Regions from separate parts of the Achromobacter sp. 1L-A-4-B-C2 genome, predicted to be linked through region 2. Evidence: predicted binding sites of a transcription regulator. Region 2 holds the regulator's gene; each other region holds the start of a gene.

Region 1 (5,953 bases), on a different contig from region 2:
TTGCGCCAGCCCAGCACGACTTGGCCTTCAGCGCGCACCGAGCGTTCAAGCTCTTGTTCGCAAGCCAGGCGCGAGGCGGTTTCCTTGGGCAGGAACACCATGGCCACGCCGTATTCGCCCGGGGGCGGCAGGATGATGCCTTGCTGGCTCAGTTCGTCGCGATAGAGCGTGTCGGGAATCTGGATCAGAATCCCCGCGCCGTCGCCCATCAGCTTGTCGGCGCCGACAGCGCCGCGGTGGTCCAGGTTTTCAAGGATCTTCAGACCTTGCTGGATGATCGCGTGGCTTTTCTTGCCTTTGATGTGCGCAACGAATCCGACGCCACAGGCGTCATGCTCGTTCTTGGGGTGGTACAGGCCCTGGGCAGCCGGAAAACCAATGCGCGAAGCATCGATCGGGGTGGCCTTGGGCGTGGAACAGGATTCGTTGGGGGTAATTTGGGGCATGGCGCGCTCCGCAGTGGGCCTGCGTCGTAATGTTGCAGTGCAGGAGTCGGACAATACCCCCGGCAAGAGTAGGGTGCAACAGAAACATACGGGGTGCGACCCTATTTATATCGATGCTCCATCATAGGGCGCAAATACGGGGACATAACAACATCCGCGCCGTTATTGGTTAGGCAGGGGCGGGTGTAGAGGAAGCGTTTGGCGCATGCACCGGAACTGGGCAAAATTCCGCCTTGCGTCCCCGTTTAATAGCGGACGGGCAAGCGGGACAGTGGCGGCACGAAACCAAGCGCAAAACGCGGTCGCGCGTGTCGCAAAAAATGCACAAAGGGCGAGCCCGGGCGCAACTGAAACCCCAAAGAAAAACCCGCCGATTGCGGCGGGTTCGTTTATCAGGAAGAACTTTGCCCAGTACCGGGCGGCGGGGGCGGGGGCGGCGTATCCGACTCCGTCGTTGTCGCGGGTTTCTTGCGCGGCCGACCGCGCTGGCCCGGGGCCACTCGCCGGCTGGCGGTATGCGCCAGGCTGGCGATGAAGCTGGGGCCACCCAATGCCCACTGGCCGGAGACGGCCTGGTCGATGCGCTGCGATTCTTCGCGCGACAGGCCGTCTTGCAAGCGTTTGCGGTAATTGGCCTGGCGGTCGAACGGCGTGTTGCCGCAAGCCCAGTAGTCAGCGTGATCCGATTGCCACTGCGCCGGCGCGGCATTGGTGTTGCCCGTATGGCTGGACGCGGACGACCAGGGCCAGGAATCCGGATCTTGCGATGCCCCGCTGCGCACGGGATACGTTTCCAGCCAGACCAGCGCCGGCAGCACCCACGCACCCGGTTCAAGCAGCGCGGACCGGTAGCGCCCCGCGAAGACCCGGCCGCCACGCAGGCGCGCCGCCAGGTTGCGGCCCAGCGTCTGCATCAAGCGGGGCAGCCCTTCTTCGTCAGCAGGGGTGGCCAGCAGCAGGATGCGGTCATTGGCCAGCAACCAGCCGTGGACCGATACCCGATGACGTTGAGCAGATTCGCCCAGCCAGGTGGCCAGTTGGTTCAGGATATCGGCGGGGGCGGGTTGAGACGGCGCCGCCAACGGCGAAATGAAATTGGCCTGCACCAGTTGGGGCAGCCCAGGGGCGTACAGACGGGGCAGACGGGCCATAGTGTCAGGGCTTGCGTATCTGGAAGAACGGGTTGTCTTCGCTCACGGTATATAAATAGTGCCACGGTGGGCGCTGGTCAAGTCCCGTGATCACAATATGGGCACGGATTCGGGTTTTTTTGTCGTCCGGCCTGTATGCACAGCAGGTTAACATTCGGCGACGGAACGTCGTACCGTGGATATACCCTAACCCGTCGACGAATTTTTCATCCCCCGACCGGAGAACGTCCATGCCCGTGGCCCTGGAGCTCATTTCCCAGCATCGCTGTTTTGGCGGTACGCAGCGGTACTACCGCCACGAGTCCACGCAGATCGGCCTGCCGATGCGCTTTTCGGTCTTCGTTCCGCCGCAAGCCGATGCCGGCCCCGTGCCGGTGCTGATCTATCTGGCGGGCCTGACCTGCACGGAAGAAACGTTCATGATCAAGGCGGGCGCGCAGCGGCTGGCGGCCGAGCTTGGCGTCATGCTGGTCGCGCCCGACACCAGCCCGCGCGGCGCCAACGTGCCCGGCGAAGAAGAAAGCTGGGACCTGGGCACGGGCGCCGGTTTCTATGTCGACGCGGTAACGCCCGCCTGGCGCGACCACTATCGCATGTACAGCTACGTGACTGACGAGCTGCACGCCATCGTCACCGGCGACACCCTGCCTGGCGACGCGTCGCGCACCGGCATCTTCGGCCACTCCATGGGCGGCCATGGCGCGCTCGTGCTGGCGCTGCGCAACCCGGGCAAGTTCCGCTCGGTGTCGGCGTTTGCGCCGATTGCGGCGCCCAGCCTGTGCCCCTGGGGCAAGAAGGCATTCGGGGCCTACCTGGGCGGCAACGAAACGGATTGGGCCGCCTACGATGCATCGGTCCTGATGCGCGGCTTGAAGCAGCCCTTTCCCGCCGGCATCCTGATCGATCAGGGGGAATCCGACCAATTCCTGGGCGATCAGTTGTATCCCGAGGTATTCGAAGCCGCCTGCGCAGCGGCCGACCAGCCCCTGACGCTGCGTCGCCAACCGGGCTACGACCACGGCTATTACTTCATCTCGACGTTCATCGAGGATCACATCCGGTTTCACGTCGAACGCCTTGGAAAACCGGCGGCATAAAGCCACGCTTTTATACTGAAATGCCTGCCGCGGCGGGCTCGTGGCGTCCTGGGCGCGTCGGGCTGAAACCCTCGGCGTCCCATAGGAACTCGTCATTTGATCAACGGCCTCGCCCCTTTTGTCTGGATTTTGCTAGGCGCCGTCGTCGTCCTGCTGCCCGGCCTTGTCATGCTGCTTGGGCGGGGCGGACCCCGCGACGAGCGCGGCCGCAAGATCTTCCAGTTCCGGCCGGTGCGCCGGCTGTTCGGCTTGATGCTGGTGCTGCTGGGTTGTGTGTCCGGGCTGCTGGCCCTGTCGCTGGTGCAGTTTTTCAGGCTGACCGCTGACGAATCCGTGGCCCGCGTTGAAGTCCGGCAGCAGGCCGAGGGGCAGTTCCAAGTCACCACCGACGCGCCGGGCGTGGGCCCCAAGCAGTACGTTCTATATGGAGATCAGTGGCAGATCGATGCCCGCGTCGTGCGCTGGCGCCTGCCGGCGTTGATGGCGGGCGTGCCGCCGCTGTATCGCCTGGAACGCTTGTCGGGCAGGTACAGCGACGCGGCCCGCGAGGCTTCGGCCACGCGCTCTGTCCACGCCTTGGACGACTGGCCCGCGCCTGATTTAGGGTCGCTGAAGAAAAGTTTTCCGAACTGGTTCCCGTTTGTGGATGTCCAATTCGGAAGCGGCGCATATATGCCCCTGTTCGACGGCGCGAAGTACCAGGTGTTCATGGACCCACGCGGCGCCTTGTTCATCCGCCCGGACGGCGAGGCCACCGCCGAGGGCTTGAAACGCCTGGGCTGGTAGCACCCGCCCTGCCGCCCTGCTTTGGGAAAAACAGGGCCGCATCAAAATATGGAAACTTTGATGCGTCGCAATAGTCGAATTAGCACTCCCTTTACTAGAGTGCTAACATCGAATCCATGTCGTTACCCCTTCGCTTTCCGGAGACCCCCGCTATGAAACAACCCAGTACCTCGTTGGCCGCTTCCGGCAACGCTCTGGCGTTGGCCATTGCCAATCCGGGCGCACTTGGCACGATCGACGCTTATATTTCTTCGGTCAACCGCTTGCCGGTTTTGTCGGCCGAGCGTGAAACCGAGCTGGGCCGTCGCCTGCGCGACCAGGAAGACCTGGGCGCTGCGCGTGAACTGATTCTGTCGCACCTGCGCCTGGTGGTGTCAGTGGCGCGCCAATACCTGGGCTACGGTTTGCCGCATGCCGACCTGATCCAGGAAGGCAACGTTGGCCTGATGAAGGCCGTTAAGCGTTTCGACCCCGAGCGCGGTGTGCGGCTGGTGTCGTTTGCCGTGCACTGGATCAAGGCCGAAATCCACGAATACATCATCCGCAACTGGCGCTTGGTCAAGGTCGCCACGACCAAGGCGCAGCGCAAGCTGTTCTTCAACCTGCGCAGCATGCGTCCCGATGGCCAGACGCTGGACCCCGACCAGGTCGACCACATCGCGCGCGAATTGAACGTGCGCCGCGAAGACGTCAGCGAAATGGAAGTGCGCCTGTCGGGCCGCGAAATGTCGCTGGAAAACCAGGACGACGATGACGACAGCTACGCGCCCATCGCCTACCTGTCCGACGATGGCCGCCAGGAACCCACGCGGGTGCTGGAACGCGCGGCGCGCGACGAACTGCAAAGCACCGGGCTGAACAGCGCACTTGAGGCGCTGGACGCCCGCTCGCGCCGCATCGTCGAAGCCCGCTGGCTGCAAGACGACGGCGGCGCCACGCTGCACGAACTGGCACAAGAGTTCGGCGTATCCGCCGAACGCATTCGCCAGATCGAAGCCGCCGCGCTAAAGAAGATGCGCGGCAACCTGGCTGCCTGATCCGTCGGGTGCTGCATACGAAGGGCCGCTTGCGCGGCCCTTTGCTTTTTGCAGCGCTGGCACCGATGCTTCCGCCGATGCCGCCACGATGTCGCCTGGCGTCTGGACTAATAAATAACTTGATACAAATTAGCCGGCGAATTTCGGGATCTTCAGAAACTTAATAAAGAGTGCGCCGACTAACTTCATGTAGACCGCGAACTTTGGTTAGCAGTCTTGCCATCCGTCTCGGCTTCTCCTCTTTCCCCTCCCCTATGAGACGGATGCTTGCGGGGCACCACATATATTCGTATATCTGGTGCCCCGATTTTTATGCGGCCTGCGCGTTGTCCGCTGCCAGCGCCGTATGCCACAGCGCGTTCTGCACGCGACGCACGCCGGTGGCCATCGATCCATCCTGATAAAGCTTGATCCAGCGATAACCCGGCGCCAGGTTGTCCACCACGTGCTTGCCGTCGCGGATGCTGAATTGAAAGCAGGTCGACGGCGTGGCCAGCATGCGAAGGTTGTGGCGGCGACGATCGAATTCGTGATGCACGTGGCCCCACAACAGCACGCGCGCCTGCGGCCAGCGGGTCAGGCGCTTGAATAGCACCTGCGGGTTGTCGATCATCATCGAGTCGTGCCAGTGGCTGTCCATCTGCATCGGGTTGTGATGCATGGCGATCAAGGTATGACGGCCGGGCGCCTCGGCAAGCGCGGCTTCCAGCATGTCCAGCTGGCTGTCCGGCAGATGCCCGGCATTGGAGCCGGGCACGGTGGTGTCCAGCGTGACCACGCGCCAGGCGCCCACGTCGGTGACCGGCGTAGACCAATGCGCCAGTTCCTGCCGCATCACGGCGGGCTGGTCGTGATTGCCCGGCAGGCAACGGATCTGCGCACCGGCCAGCACGCTTGCCTGGCCCAGAATTGCCGCAAACCGCCGATAGGCTGCCGCCTCGCCGTCCTGGGACAGGTCGCCCGTGGCCAGCAACAGGTCGGGGCGCTTGCCGTCGGCGTCGATCTGCCGCAGCACGGCGCGCAGGCTCGCGTCGGTATTGACGCCCAGCATCGATGTATCGGGCTCGCCGAACAAATGGCTGTCGGTCAATTGGACAAGCATGGCGGGCGCGTCGTGACGCCGGGCCAAAGAATGGACGCGTGGCAAGTGCCGCTCCTGTCGGGGTTTTGCACGTTTGAACATTACCCAAAAAACATGGCGCGACGCGTTTCTGCCTTCGCACGCCGGGTAACGAAACGTGCATTCTCTACGATACCTACGGTTTCCTGCCCGGCGTCCGCCAAAAATGCCGCTATTCTTGTGAAACTTTTCACCGTTCGCGACTCGGCGCTATTCATGGATGTAGGTTTTCTTGTGTTCGGCCTGGCCGGACTGCTCACTCTGGTTTGCTTCATGCCGCCGTTGGCGGGCCGCCTCAAGCTGCCCTACTCGGTGC
Region 2 (5,953 bases):
CCGAACGCCAGCGCGGCCGCGGTGGGCTCGTTGATGATGCGCTTGACTTCCAGACCGGCGATGCGGCCGGCGTCCTTGGTGGCCTGGCGCTGGCTGTCGTTGAAGTAGGCGGGCACGGTGATCACGGCCTCGGTCACTTCTTCGCCCAGGTAGTCCTCGGCGGTCTTCTTCATCTTGCGCAGCACGTCGGCCGACACTTGGGGAGGCGCCATCTTCTTGCCGCGCACTTCGACCCAGGCATCGCCGTTATCGGCGCGTGCGATGGTGTAGGGCATCAGGTCGATGTCCTTTTGCACGGCCTTTTCTTCGAACTTGCGGCCAATCAGGCGCTTGACTGCGTACAGGGTATTGCGGGGATTGGTCACGGCCTGACGCTTGGCGGGAGCGCCAACCAGGGTCTCGCCGTCGTCCATGTAGGCGACGATCGAGGGGGTGGTACGGGCGCCTTCCGCGTTTTCAATGATTTTGACCTGCCCGCCGTCCATCACAGCCACGCAGCTGTTGGTCGTGCCCAGGTCAATGCCAATAATCTTGCTCATGGTGGGTTACCTTGAATTGATCTATGAAAATAGAGAGAAACTTCTTGTCCCCACATAACTGGGGTTAGTCGCAGGGTTTTCAAGACGCCTTGCCGGAATTTTCCGCATTCGGGTCCTGCAACCGCGAAATTGCCGCCGTGAACTGGGGCAATCCGGGCCAACCGGTGATACGACCCAGCCGTTTGCCAGCCCGGTACAGCACGAAAGTGGGGACACCATGCAGGGAAAAGCGCCGGCCCAGGGGTTCGTCGGCGTAAACGTCGGCCTCGAACCAGGTCAGGCCCAGCTTCAGCAACGTTTCCTGGTGCAGCAGCGCCGCCTGCTTGAAAAGATTGCAGTTATAGCAATCCTGTCCCCATAAAAACACACAGCGCAGATCCGTTCCCGGCGCCTGGACCACGGTGGCATCAAAGCCCTCGGTGTCGACATGACGCATGCCGAACACCTGGAAGACTTGAGCCGGATCGAAACGGGGATCGGTCATGACACGCTGCCGGCGTTTCAGCCTTGGCCGGCCGATACGACTACCAGCGCCGGACGCAGCGTGCGGTCGGCAATGGCGTAGCCCTTTTGCAGCAGCTGCACCACCGTGTTGGCGGGTTGCTCGTGGGGGATCGACGAAATCGCCTGATGCAGGTGCGGGTCGAATTTGTCGCCCTGGGCCGGCGCGATGTCCTTGAGCATGTTGCGCTCGAACGCGGCCGACAACTGCTTCAGGGTGACTTCGACGCCTTCGCGCAGCGTCTGGACGGTCTGGTCGGGCTGTGCCAGGGCGGCCTCAAGGCTGTCCTTGACCGGAACCAGGCTTTCGGCAAACGATTCGATGCCGAACTTGCGCGCCTTGGACACTTCTTCCTGCGCGCGGCGGCGCACATTTTCAGCTTCGGCGTGCACACGCAGAAGCTGATCGTGCTGCTCATTGACGGTAGCTTGGGCGGCGTCCAGCTGGGCGCGCAACTCGTTCAGCTCGGCCTCTGCCGCGCCCTGGTCGGCGGGTGCCGCGTCGGCGTTCTGGCCGGCTTCGGGCGTCTTATCTACAGGCTCGTGGGGTGCCGTCATGGGGAATCCTCCAAAAAGAATGGCTTTCGCAGACATGAATGGGGGCCAATACCCCTATTTCAAGCCCGGGAAAGGGAAATATTCCCTGACGGCGCCCGCCCGAGGCAGCAAGCCCGCCCGGGCTTGGCCCGGCGGGGCCGGCTGCTTACTTCCTGTGGGGCTGCGCCGGGGCGACCGGGTCGCTGGCGGGGAAGCTCTCTTCGAGCCCGCGATCCACCTTGTCGTCATCGTCGTCCGGTTCAGGACGGATGGCGATGGGATCGCTGGCGGGAAAGGTCTCGGCTAGCGCTTCGTCCAGATCGTGTTCGACCTGATCCTCGTCCACCGGGGTGGCAACGGTCCCCTTTTTTACGCTCTTGCCGCTCTTGGGATCATGGTGCATGCGCCTTCTCCTTCAAGTCCGTGTTGGCCTGGATCTTCAACGGCCAGCCCTGCAAGTTGCGTTCCACCAAAGTGGCCAAGCCGGCGATCCACGCGGGGTCGTCGTTCAGCGCAGGGATGTAACGAAACTGCTTGCCGCCCGCCTCAATAAAGGCGTCCCGGCATTCCAGGCTGATCTCTTCCAGGGTTTCCAGACAGTCTGCCACAAATCCCGGGCACACCACATCCACCTCGGTAACGCCCGAAGCGGCTAACGCTTTCAGGGTCGGTTCGGTATAGGGCTCAAGCCAGCGGGCAGTACCAAAGCGGCTTTGGAAGGTGACTTCGATCTGTTCGCGCGGCAGCGACAGCCGCTGGGACAACAGGCGGGCCGACTCCATGCAGTCGCGGTAGTAGGGGTCGCCCAGTTCGATGGAATATCGCGGCAAGCCGTGAAAGCTCATGACCAGCTTCTGCGGCTTGCCGTGCTCGCGCCAGAACGACTCGATGCGGGCGGCCAGCGGGTCTAGCCAGGCGGGGTCCTCATGAAAGCGCTTGGTAAAGCGCAGTTCAGGCTGATCCCGCAGGCGCCCGGCATGGCGGGTAACCGCGTCCACGACCGTGGCCGTGGTGCTGGCCGCGTATTGCGGGTACAGCGGCACGGTCAGGATGCGTTCGCAACCGGCCGCGCGCAAACGGGTGATGGCGTCGGGGATGGACGGGTTGCCGTAGCGCATGCCCAGTTCCACCACGGCGTCGATGCCCGCCGCCTCCAGCGCGGCGCGTACGCCGTCCGCCTGGCGCTGGCTATAGACCATCAGGGGCGACCCTTCTTTCAGCCAGACGCCCGCATAGCGCGGCGCCAGCTTCTTGGGTCGCAGCGTCAGCACCAGCCCGTACAGGATGGGTTTCCATAAATAACGTGGAATTTCAATGACGCGGGGGTCGGACAGGAATTCGCCCAGGTATTTGCGGATGCCCTGTTTGTCCGGCGTATCCGGCGTACCCAGGTTGACCAGCAGCACCCCGACTTTGCCGGGCGCGCGGGCCGGCGGGTCTTCGTTGAAGGGGTCGTCCTGCTCGGCTTCCGGCAGGTAGCGTTCAGGCCACAGGTACTTGAACAGGCGAAGAAACACAAAAACTCCCCTTCCTCCGCGAGGAGGATGTAGCTTTGAATGGGACTACTGGTTGTGGCTGAGCGCGTTGGACAGCAGGCGCGCCGTGATGTCCACGATGGGAATCACGCGTTCGTAAGCCATGCGGGTCGGGCCGATGACGCCCAACGTGCCCACGACCTTGCCGTCCACGCCATAGGGCGCGGTAATGACCGAGACCTCTTCCATGGGCACCAATTGGGAATCGCCGCCGATGTAGATCTGCACGCCCTGTGCGCGGCTGGACACGTCCAGCAGTTGCAGCAGGTCGGTCTTTTTCTCGAACAGCGAGAACATCTTGCGCAGCCGGTCCATGTCGGACGCGATATCCGTAACGTCCAGCAGCTTGCGCTCGCCCGAGATGACCATCGTGTCGCCGTCTTCCGCGGCCTCGGCGCTGGCCTCGACCGCCGCCTGCATCAGCCGCGAAATGTCTTCGCGCAGCTGGGCCAGTTCGGTCGATAGCGTCTGGCGCACCGCGTTGAACGACTTGCCCGCGAAATGCATGTTGAAGAAATTGCCGGCTTCCAGCAATTCCGCTTCGGCGTAATCGCGCTGAACAAAGAGAATGCGGTTCTGGACATCGCCATCCGGCGTGACGATGATAAGCAGCACGCGCTTGTCCGACAGCCGGATGAATTCGATCTGCCGGAACACCTGGGCGCGCTTGGGGGTCAGCACCACGCCCGCGAATTGCGTCAGGTTGGACAGCAACGCGGCGGCGGCGTTGACGGCGCGGGTAGGTTCGGCCGCCGACAGCATTTCGCCCATGTTGTGCGGTTGCAGCTGATAAGACTGCACGGCCAGCAGGGAATCGACGAACATGCGATAGCCCCGCGGCGTAGGCACGCGGCCGGCGGAGGTGTGCGGGCTATGGATCAGCCCCAGCTCTTCCAGGTCCGCCATGACATTGCGGATGGTAGCCGGGGACAAGTCAAAGACTTTCGATAGCGTCCGCGAGCCGACGGGCTGCCCATCGGCGATGTAGCGTTCTATCAACGCTTTCAGTAGTGCGCGTGCGCGGTCATCCATAGCGGGCATTTTAAGGAATCTTTTAGGATAAAGGCGATTTTTGTCCCGCAAGCAGATATGCGGCCCCATATAATCGGCTAATCGGCCCATTCCGGGCAGGTTTTGGCTTCGGCTTCGCCCTTTTGATACGCCCGCATCCATGCACTTTCCTACCGTCGCCCTGATCGGCAGATACCAGGACACCGGCCTGGACACCCCGCTAAGAGCCCTTGCGCACGCGCTGACGCAAGCGGGCCGGCATGTGCTGATCGATGCCGACACCGCGCGCAACACCGGCCTGACCGAATACCCAATAGCTACCCTCGAAGAGATCGGCCAGAACGCATCGCTGGCCGTCGTGATGGGCGGCGACGGCACGGTGCTGGGCGCCGGCCGGCATCTGGCGCCATTTGGTGTCCCCCTGGTGGGCATCAACCACGGGCGCCTGGGCTTCATCACCGACATCCCGCTGCAAGACGCGCACGGTGCATTGGCGCGCGTGCTTGAAGGCAGCTTCCAGATTGAAGAACGCATGCTGCTGGAAGGCAGCGTGTGGCGTGGCGACCAGAAAATGTATTCCGCGTCGGCGCTCAACGACGTCGTGCTGAACCGCGCCGGCCGCGGCGGCATGATCGAAGTGCGTGTCGAACTGGACGGCGCCTTCATGTACACACAGCGCGCCGATGGCCTGATCATCGCCACGCCTACCGGCTCGACCGCGTATGCGCTGTCCGCCAACGGCCCCATCCTGCACCCCGGCATGAACGCCATGGTGCTGGTGCCCGTGGCGCCGCAAACGCTGTCGAATCGCCCCATCGTCATCCCGGACACCGGTGTGCTGAACATGACGCTGACCGCGATGGGCCGCGTGGAAGTGGGCGCCAGCGTGCATTTCGACATGCAGACCTGGTCTGACCTGCAACCGGGCGACCGCATCGTCGTGCAGCGCGCGCCGTACACCATTCGCTTCGTGCACCCCGAGGGCTACAGCTTCTTTTCCACCTTGCGCCGCAAGTTGCATTGGAACCTGATGCCCCAGGCCACCGACAACGTAGAGTAGTAAGCGCCCCGACATGCTGCGCACCCTGCATATCCGCGACTTCGTCATCGTCGAACAGACCGAAATCCATTTCGGCCCCGGCTTCACCGTGTTCTCCGGCGAGACCGGGGCGGGCAAATCCATCCTGGTGGACGCGCTGGCGCTTGCGCTGGGCGAACGCGGCGACGCCAGCATGCTGCGCGAAGGCGCACCGCGCGCCGACATCACTGCCGTGTTCGATACGCCGAAGTCATTGCACAGCTGGCTGAATGAACGCGAGATCGACGTCGATGACGAACTGTCGCTGCGCCGGGTCATCGACGCGCAGGGCCGCAGCCGCGCATACATCAACGGCACGCCCGCCACCGTGGGGCAGCTGCGCGAATTGGGCGACAGCCTGGTCGACATCCACGGCCAACACGCCCATCAAAGCCTGATGCGCCCCGACGCACAGCGCGATCTGCTGGACGCGCACGGCGGCCATGGCGATCTGCGCCAGGCCGTGGGTCAGGCGTGGAAGCAATGGCGCGCGCTGGCGCGGCAGCTCGAAGCCGCCGAAAAAGACGCCGCCAGCCTGGCCAACGAACGCGACCGACTGCAATGGCAGGTGGACGAACTGGATCAGCTGGCACTGGGCCCCGACGAATGGGAATCCTTGCAGTCCGAGCACACGCGCTTGTCGCATTCGCAGTCGCTGCTGGACGGCGCCTCGCAAATCCTGGAAGCGCTGGACGGCGAAGGCGATTCCGCGCACCACCGTGTCACAGCCGCCAATCACCGCATTCAGCAAA
Region 3 (5,953 bases), on a different contig from region 2:
GCCATGGGCCGGCAGATCAACGAGTGCGCCGCCGTTGCGCATCAATTCCAATTCCTGGGCGGTGAGCTTGGGGTGTTCGGTTGGAACCTGATAGGCACGCCACCACAGCAGCGCCAGCAACAAGCCCAGCGCGCCCATGACCGAGAACACATGTTCCCAGCCGAACATATGGTCCAACCAGCCCATCAACGGCGTGAACAGGGCCAACGACAGATACTGCGCACTGTTGAAGATGGCGCCGGCCACGCCGCGCTCCTGCGCGGGAAACCAAGCGGCGATCACACGGCCCGAGGCCGGACCCACCGGGGCCTCGAACGTGCCCAGCAGAAAGCGCAGAACCAGCAACGCGGCGAACGCGGAAGCAAACCATCCGGCGGCGCCCATGAACATCGTGCACGCCGACCACAGCACCAGGCCGCCCAGTACGGTGCGCTTGGCGCCGAGCCTGTCGACCAGCCACCCCGCAGGAACATGTGCCAGCACATAGGCCCATGCGAAAGACGAGAACAACCATCCCATCTGCACAGGAGACAGACCCAGCTCCTTGGACATGCCTGAACCAGCGACAGACAAGGTCGCGCGATCGCCCGTGCTAAAGGCAAGTACGATCGTGATCAAAGCGAGAATGAGAAAGCGCTGGCGCGCACGCAACATGTCTAGGTCTCCAGATTATTTTTGTTGGGGGCAGACCGTGCGCATTGCGGGAAATGCACACCGCGCAGGACCGCGCCCGGTGCTAGGTTCAGAGTGTGTACCGACGCCTCCACGCGCTCAAGGCGGCGCGCGGGCGATCAGGTGCCTTTGTCTCAGACTCTGGAATTGAGCAGGAAGAACTCAAAAAATATCTGGCTCGCCGGCGCATTCGCCGGCCTGCGCCAGCAGCACATCCATGTCGCAGCCTTGATCCGCTTGCAGGATGTGGTCGGTGAACATCTTGCCGTAGCCTCTGCCGAATCGGGCGGGCGGCGCGTGCCATTGCGCACGCCTGCGAGACAATTCGTCGTCGCTGACTTCCAGCCGGATCTGTCGCCCTGGCACATCAATGGCAATGATGTCGCCCGCCTGCACCAGTGCCAGCGGGCCGCCCACATACGCTTCGGGCGCCACATGCAAGACGCATGCGCCATAGCTGGTGCCGCTCATGCGCGCGTCGCTGATGCGCAGCATGTCGCGCACGCCTTGCCTGACCAGCTTCAGGGGCACGGGGATCATGCCCCATTCAGGCATGCCCGGACCGCCCTTCGGGCCTGCATTGCGAAGCACGATCACATGGTTTTCCGTGACGTCCGCGTCCGGATCGTCCAGCATCCGCTTCAGACTGGGGTAGTCGTCGTACACCAACGCCGGGCCGCGATGGTTCAGATACTTCGGACTCATCGCACTGGGCTTGATCACGCATCCATCTGGCGCAAGGTTGCCGCGCAGCACGGACAGCGCGCCCTCCGCATAGACGGGCCGCTCCAGCGGACGAATCACCTCGTCATTGAAGACTTGAGCCGAGGAAAGGTTAACGCGCAGGCTCTGACCTGTGACGGTCAGCGCGTCCAGATCCAGGTGCGCTTGCAGCCGCGACATCAATACGGGCAAGCCGCCTGCAAAGTAAAAATCCGCCATCAGATAGGGGCTGTCGCCGTTGGGGCGGATGTTCGCAATCACGGGTACTTGGCGGCTGATGCGGTCAAAATCATCCAGGCCCACATCCATGTGTCCAGCGCGCCGCGTCCACCGCCGGGATGCAGGACGCGCCGGGTAACGCCATCCCCAAAGCCTCTGCGATCGCGGTCATGGTACTGGCGGTTCCCATCGTCATGCAGGTGCCCGGGCTGCGTGCAATGCCGCTGATAATGCCGTCCCACTCTGCTTCGGTAATAAGTCCGGCACGGCGATCGTCCCAGAACTTGAACGCATCCGATCCCGAGCCTAACGTCTTGCCGCGAGAATGGCCACGCAGCATGGGACCCGCGGGCAGGAACACCGCAGGCACGCCGGCGCTGATGGCGCCAAGCAGCGTCGCCGGCGTCGTTTTGTCGCAACCGCCCATCAGCACCACGGCGTCAACCGGATAGCACCGAATCATTTCTTCGATTTCCATCGCCATCAGATTGCGGTAGAGCAGCGCCGAGGGCTTGACCAGCGCATCATTCAGCGACATGGCGGGCATCTCCAACGGAAAGCCGCCTGCCTGCAAGACCCCCCGTTTGACGTCATCGACGCGCTGCCGAAAGTGCATATGGCAGGGGTTGAACTCCGACCAGCTATTGATAATGGCGACGATCGGTTTGCCTTCCCAATCTTTTCGCTCGAAGCCCATTTGCATGAACCGGCTATGGTGGTTGAAGGTTCGGAAATCATCGTTCGCGAGCCACCGCTGGCTGCGCAACTTTCTGGCTTCGGCCATGGCGATTCAGCGCCCCGGCGGCGACCACACGCCGGCGGCCTGCAACAGGCCGCGCGTGTAGCCCAGCGCGAACGCCATGAAACGTTCCCGCCCTTCATCGATGTCGGAGACGGGCACGTGATCGGGACACAACGGCCCGGCGTACCCTCCGCGTTGGTACGCCTTCACGGCCTCCAGCATGTCGACATCACCCTCGTCAGGAAAGACCTCTTGAAAATCCAGGTAGCCGCCCCGGATATTGCGGAAATGGACCATGAAGATGCGGCCGGTGGAGGCGAACTCTTCGATCACGGGGATCATGTGCCTGGCGGGCTCCTTGAACATCTCGGCAACCGTTCCCTGGCAGAAATTGAGCCCGTGGTTCTTGCTGGGAGACAAGGCCAGGAAGCGGCGCAAGCCGTCGGCCGACCCGACTACATGCTCAACCCCGTTTAGGCCCCCGACCGGGTACGCCGGATCGTGCGGATGGCAGGCCAGCCGCACACCGGCCTTGTCCGCCGCAGGCACCAAGCCTTCAACCAGGAATTCGATGGCGTCCCAGCCAGCCTGCTCGGTCACCGGCGGCACTACACGCGCCATCTTCTGGCCGCACAGCAGCGCCGACTCCGACCCGCCTTCCTCTTGATTGCTGGGATACCCGACGCCCCAGTAGGAGTGCTTGCGTTCGTTTTCTGGCGAGTATTCCCGGTAGACAAATCCGGAGTTCCGGGCGCCGCCGCGCCCGGGCTTCAACCCCGTGCGCGTGATGCCTACCATTTGGACGTTGTACTTAAGACAAGTGATGCCCGCATCCGCCGCCTTCTGGATGTTGTCGGCCAGGGTTGCGCGCTGCCGCTTGGCGCTATCCATGTCGATCATCGAATCCAGAAGAATGGAACCCACATCCAATGCAAAGACATCCAGCTTCAGGCCAAAACCTTCAACCCATTGTCGATAGGCGGCGAGCTTGGCGGCGTCCCATTTGCTGACACCGCCGCGGGCTGACACGAGCTCGGTGCCACGGTTGTCGAGCACGACGCTTTGAACGCCGAGTTGAGTCGATAAGCGCAGTCGGCGCTCATCAGGATTGAGCAGTTGCTCGCTGATATACATGGCGTCTCCAGAATTCCAACCCCGTCCAACACAAAATAGACACGTGTTCATTCTGTGGCGGCAGCGCCTGGGTGATCAAGCAGGGAAGTGTTCGGCGCCCGGCTCATGGGGGCCGGAATCTCAAATGGTGGAACGCGAGTGACAATTGGCGGCCTAGTCTGGCCATCGTCCAGCCGAACCCCGAATATGTAACAGCCGTCCCTCCCCCCTTGAACCCTGCAACATCATCCCTATAATTAGCACTCGACACCGGTGAGTGCTAACAGCCCTCCCGGGGCTAACCGATCATTCACTTTCAATCAAGTAAACAGGAGTTCCTCATGGCCTTGCGTCCCCTGGGCGATCGCGTGATCGTCAAACGCCTCGAAAACGAGCGCAAGACTGCCTCGGGCATCGTCATCCCCGACAGCGCCGCTGAAAAGCCTGATCAGGGCGAAGTCGTGGCCGTCGGCCCCGGCAAGAAGACCGAAGACGGCAAGATCCTGCCGGTCGACCTGAAGGCTGGCGACAAGGTTCTGTTCGGCAAGTACGCCGGCCAGTCCGTGAAGGTTGATGGCGAAGAACTGCTCGTCATCCGCGAGGACGAAATCCTCGCCGTGGTTCAGTAAACCCCGCCTCAAACGAATTTTCGAAGGAAGCTAAGAAATGGCTGCCAAGCAAGTATTGTTCGGTGACGACGCCCGTGTGCGTATCGTCCGCGGCGTGAACGTTCTCGCCAACGCTGTTAAGACCACCCTGGGCCCCAAGGGTCGCAACGTCGTGCTGGAGCGCTCGTTCGGCGCCCCGACCGTGACCAAGGACGGCGTGTCCGTCGCCAAGGAAATCGAACTGAAGGACAAGTTCGAGAACATCGGCGCACAACTGGTCAAGGACGTTGCCTCCAAGACCTCCGACAACGCCGGTGACGGCACCACGACCGCCACCGTGCTGGCTCAAGCCATCGTCATGGAAGGCCTGAAGTACGTTGCCGCCGGTTTCAACCCGATCGACCTGAAGCGCGGCATCGACAAGGCTGTCGCCGCTGCCGTGGCTGAACTGAAGAAGCAATCCAAGCCGGTCACGACCAGCAAGGAAATCGCTCAAGTCGGTTCCATCTCGGCCAACAGCGATGCCTCCATCGGCCAGATCATCGCTGACGCGATGGACAAGGTTGGCAAGGAAGGCGTCATCACCGTCGAAGACGGCAAGTCGCTGGAAAACGAGCTGGACGTCGTCGAAGGCATGCAATTCGACCGCGGCTATCTGTCGCCCTACTTCATCAACAGCCCGGAAAAGCAAGTTGCCGTGCTGGAAGATCCGTTTGTCCTGATTTTCGACAAGAAGATCAGCAACATCCGTGACCTGCTGCCCGTGCTGGAACAAGTTGCCAAGTCGAGCCGTCCCCTGCTGATCATTGCAGAAGACGTCGAAGGCGAAGCGCTGGCCACCCTGGTTGTGAACAACATCCGTGGCATCCTGAAGACCACCGCCGTTAAGGCTCCGGGCTTCGGCGACCGCCGCAAGGCCATGCTGGAAGACATCGCCATCCTGACGGGCGGCACGGTGATCTCCGAAGAAACCGGCATGTCGCTGGAAAAGGCCGGCCTGGCTGAACTGGGCCAAGCCAAGCGCATCGAAGTGGGCAAGGAAAACACGACGATCATCGACGGCGCTGGCGACAGCAAGTCGATCGAGGCTCGCGTCAAGCAAGTCCGTATCCAGATCGAAGAAGCCACGTCCGACTACGACCGTGAAAAGCTGCAAGAACGCGTGGCCAAGCTGGCCGGCGGCGTTGCCGTGATTCGCGTTGGCGCTGCCACCGAAGTCGAAATGAAGGAAAAGAAGGCTCGCGTCGAAGACGCCCTGCACGCTACCCGCGCCGCAGTGGAAGAAGGCGTTGTGGCTGGTGGCGGTGTCGCACTGCTGCGCGCCAAGCAAGCCATTGCTGAACTGAAGGGCGACACGCCTGACCAGAACGCCGGTATCAAGCTGATCCTGCGTGCTGTGGAAGAACCGCTGCGCACCATCGTCACGAACGCCGGCGAAGAAGCCAGCGTCGTGGTCAGCAACGTGCTGAACGGCAAGGGCAACTACGGCTACAACGCTGCAACCGGCGAGTACACCGACCTGGTCGAGCAAGGCGTTCTGGATCCCACCAAGGTGACCCGCACCGCCCTGCAAAACGCTGCCTCCGTCGCCAGCCTGCTGCTGACGGCTGAAGCCGCCGTGGTCGAACTGGCCGAAGACAAGCCCGCTGCCCCGGCCATGCCGGGTGGCATGGGCGGCATGGGCGGCATGGACTTCTAAGTCCCGCTTTCCTTGCACGGCCTCCCCGGCGTCAAAACCGGGGAATGCAGTATCTGAAAAACCCCCGGACCTTCGCCCCGGGGGTTTTTCTTTTTGTGCGTCCATCTTTTTGTGCGCTCCTGCCCGCTACCGACGGCGGATTCGGCGGCCGGCCACCGCACACATTGCCTGTTGTTT

The links. The regulator HrcA, encoded in region 2, represses chaperone genes, less so after heat shock. The targets are predictions, from matches to a motif close to TTAGCACTCNNNNNNNNNGAGTGCTAA.
Region 1: the regulator HrcA is predicted to act here: its motif matches at 3,560-3,586, upstream of rpoH (RNA polymerase sigma factor RpoH).
Region 3: the regulator HrcA is predicted to act here: its motif matches at 3,727-3,753, upstream of groES (co-chaperone GroES).

Annotation. Positions count from the first base shown of each region.
Region 1 is NZ_JBXAWP010000004.1:528,321-534,273, reverse strand. Features, by position in the region: gene AC0Z35_RS20950 (glutamate synthase-related protein) at 1-446, opposite strand, end outside; gene AC0Z35_RS20945 (hypothetical protein) at 839-1,597, opposite strand; gene fghA (S-formylglutathione hydrolase) at 1,828-2,694, shown strand; gene AC0Z35_RS20935 (hypothetical protein) at 2,791-3,480, shown strand; gene rpoH (RNA polymerase sigma factor RpoH) at 3,597-4,517, shown strand; gene AC0Z35_RS20925 (phosphodiesterase) at 4,828-5,619, opposite strand; gene AC0Z35_RS20920 (cation:proton antiporter) at 5,854-5,953, shown strand, end outside.
Region 2 is NZ_JBXAWP010000003.1:796,249-802,201, forward strand. Features, by position in the region: gene dnaK (molecular chaperone DnaK) at 1-539, opposite strand, end outside; gene AC0Z35_RS17105 (thioredoxin family protein) at 619-1,023, opposite strand; gene grpE (nucleotide exchange factor GrpE) at 1,041-1,598, opposite strand; gene AC0Z35_RS17115 (hypothetical protein) at 1,744-1,980, opposite strand; gene hemH (ferrochelatase) at 1,970-3,094, opposite strand; gene hrcA (heat-inducible transcriptional repressor HrcA) at 3,140-4,144, opposite strand; gene AC0Z35_RS17130 (NAD kinase) at 4,284-5,183, shown strand; gene recN (DNA repair protein RecN) at 5,197-5,953, shown strand, end outside.
Region 3 is NZ_JBXAWP010000001.1:659,279-665,231, forward strand. Features, by position in the region: gene AC0Z35_RS02985 (MFS transporter) at 1-654, opposite strand, end outside; partial or broken gene AC0Z35_RS02990 (dihydroxy-acid dehydratase domain-containing protein) at 835-2,398, opposite strand; gene AC0Z35_RS02995 (mannonate dehydratase) at 2,405-3,490, opposite strand; gene groES (co-chaperone GroES) at 3,811-4,098, shown strand; gene groL (chaperonin GroEL) at 4,136-5,776, shown strand.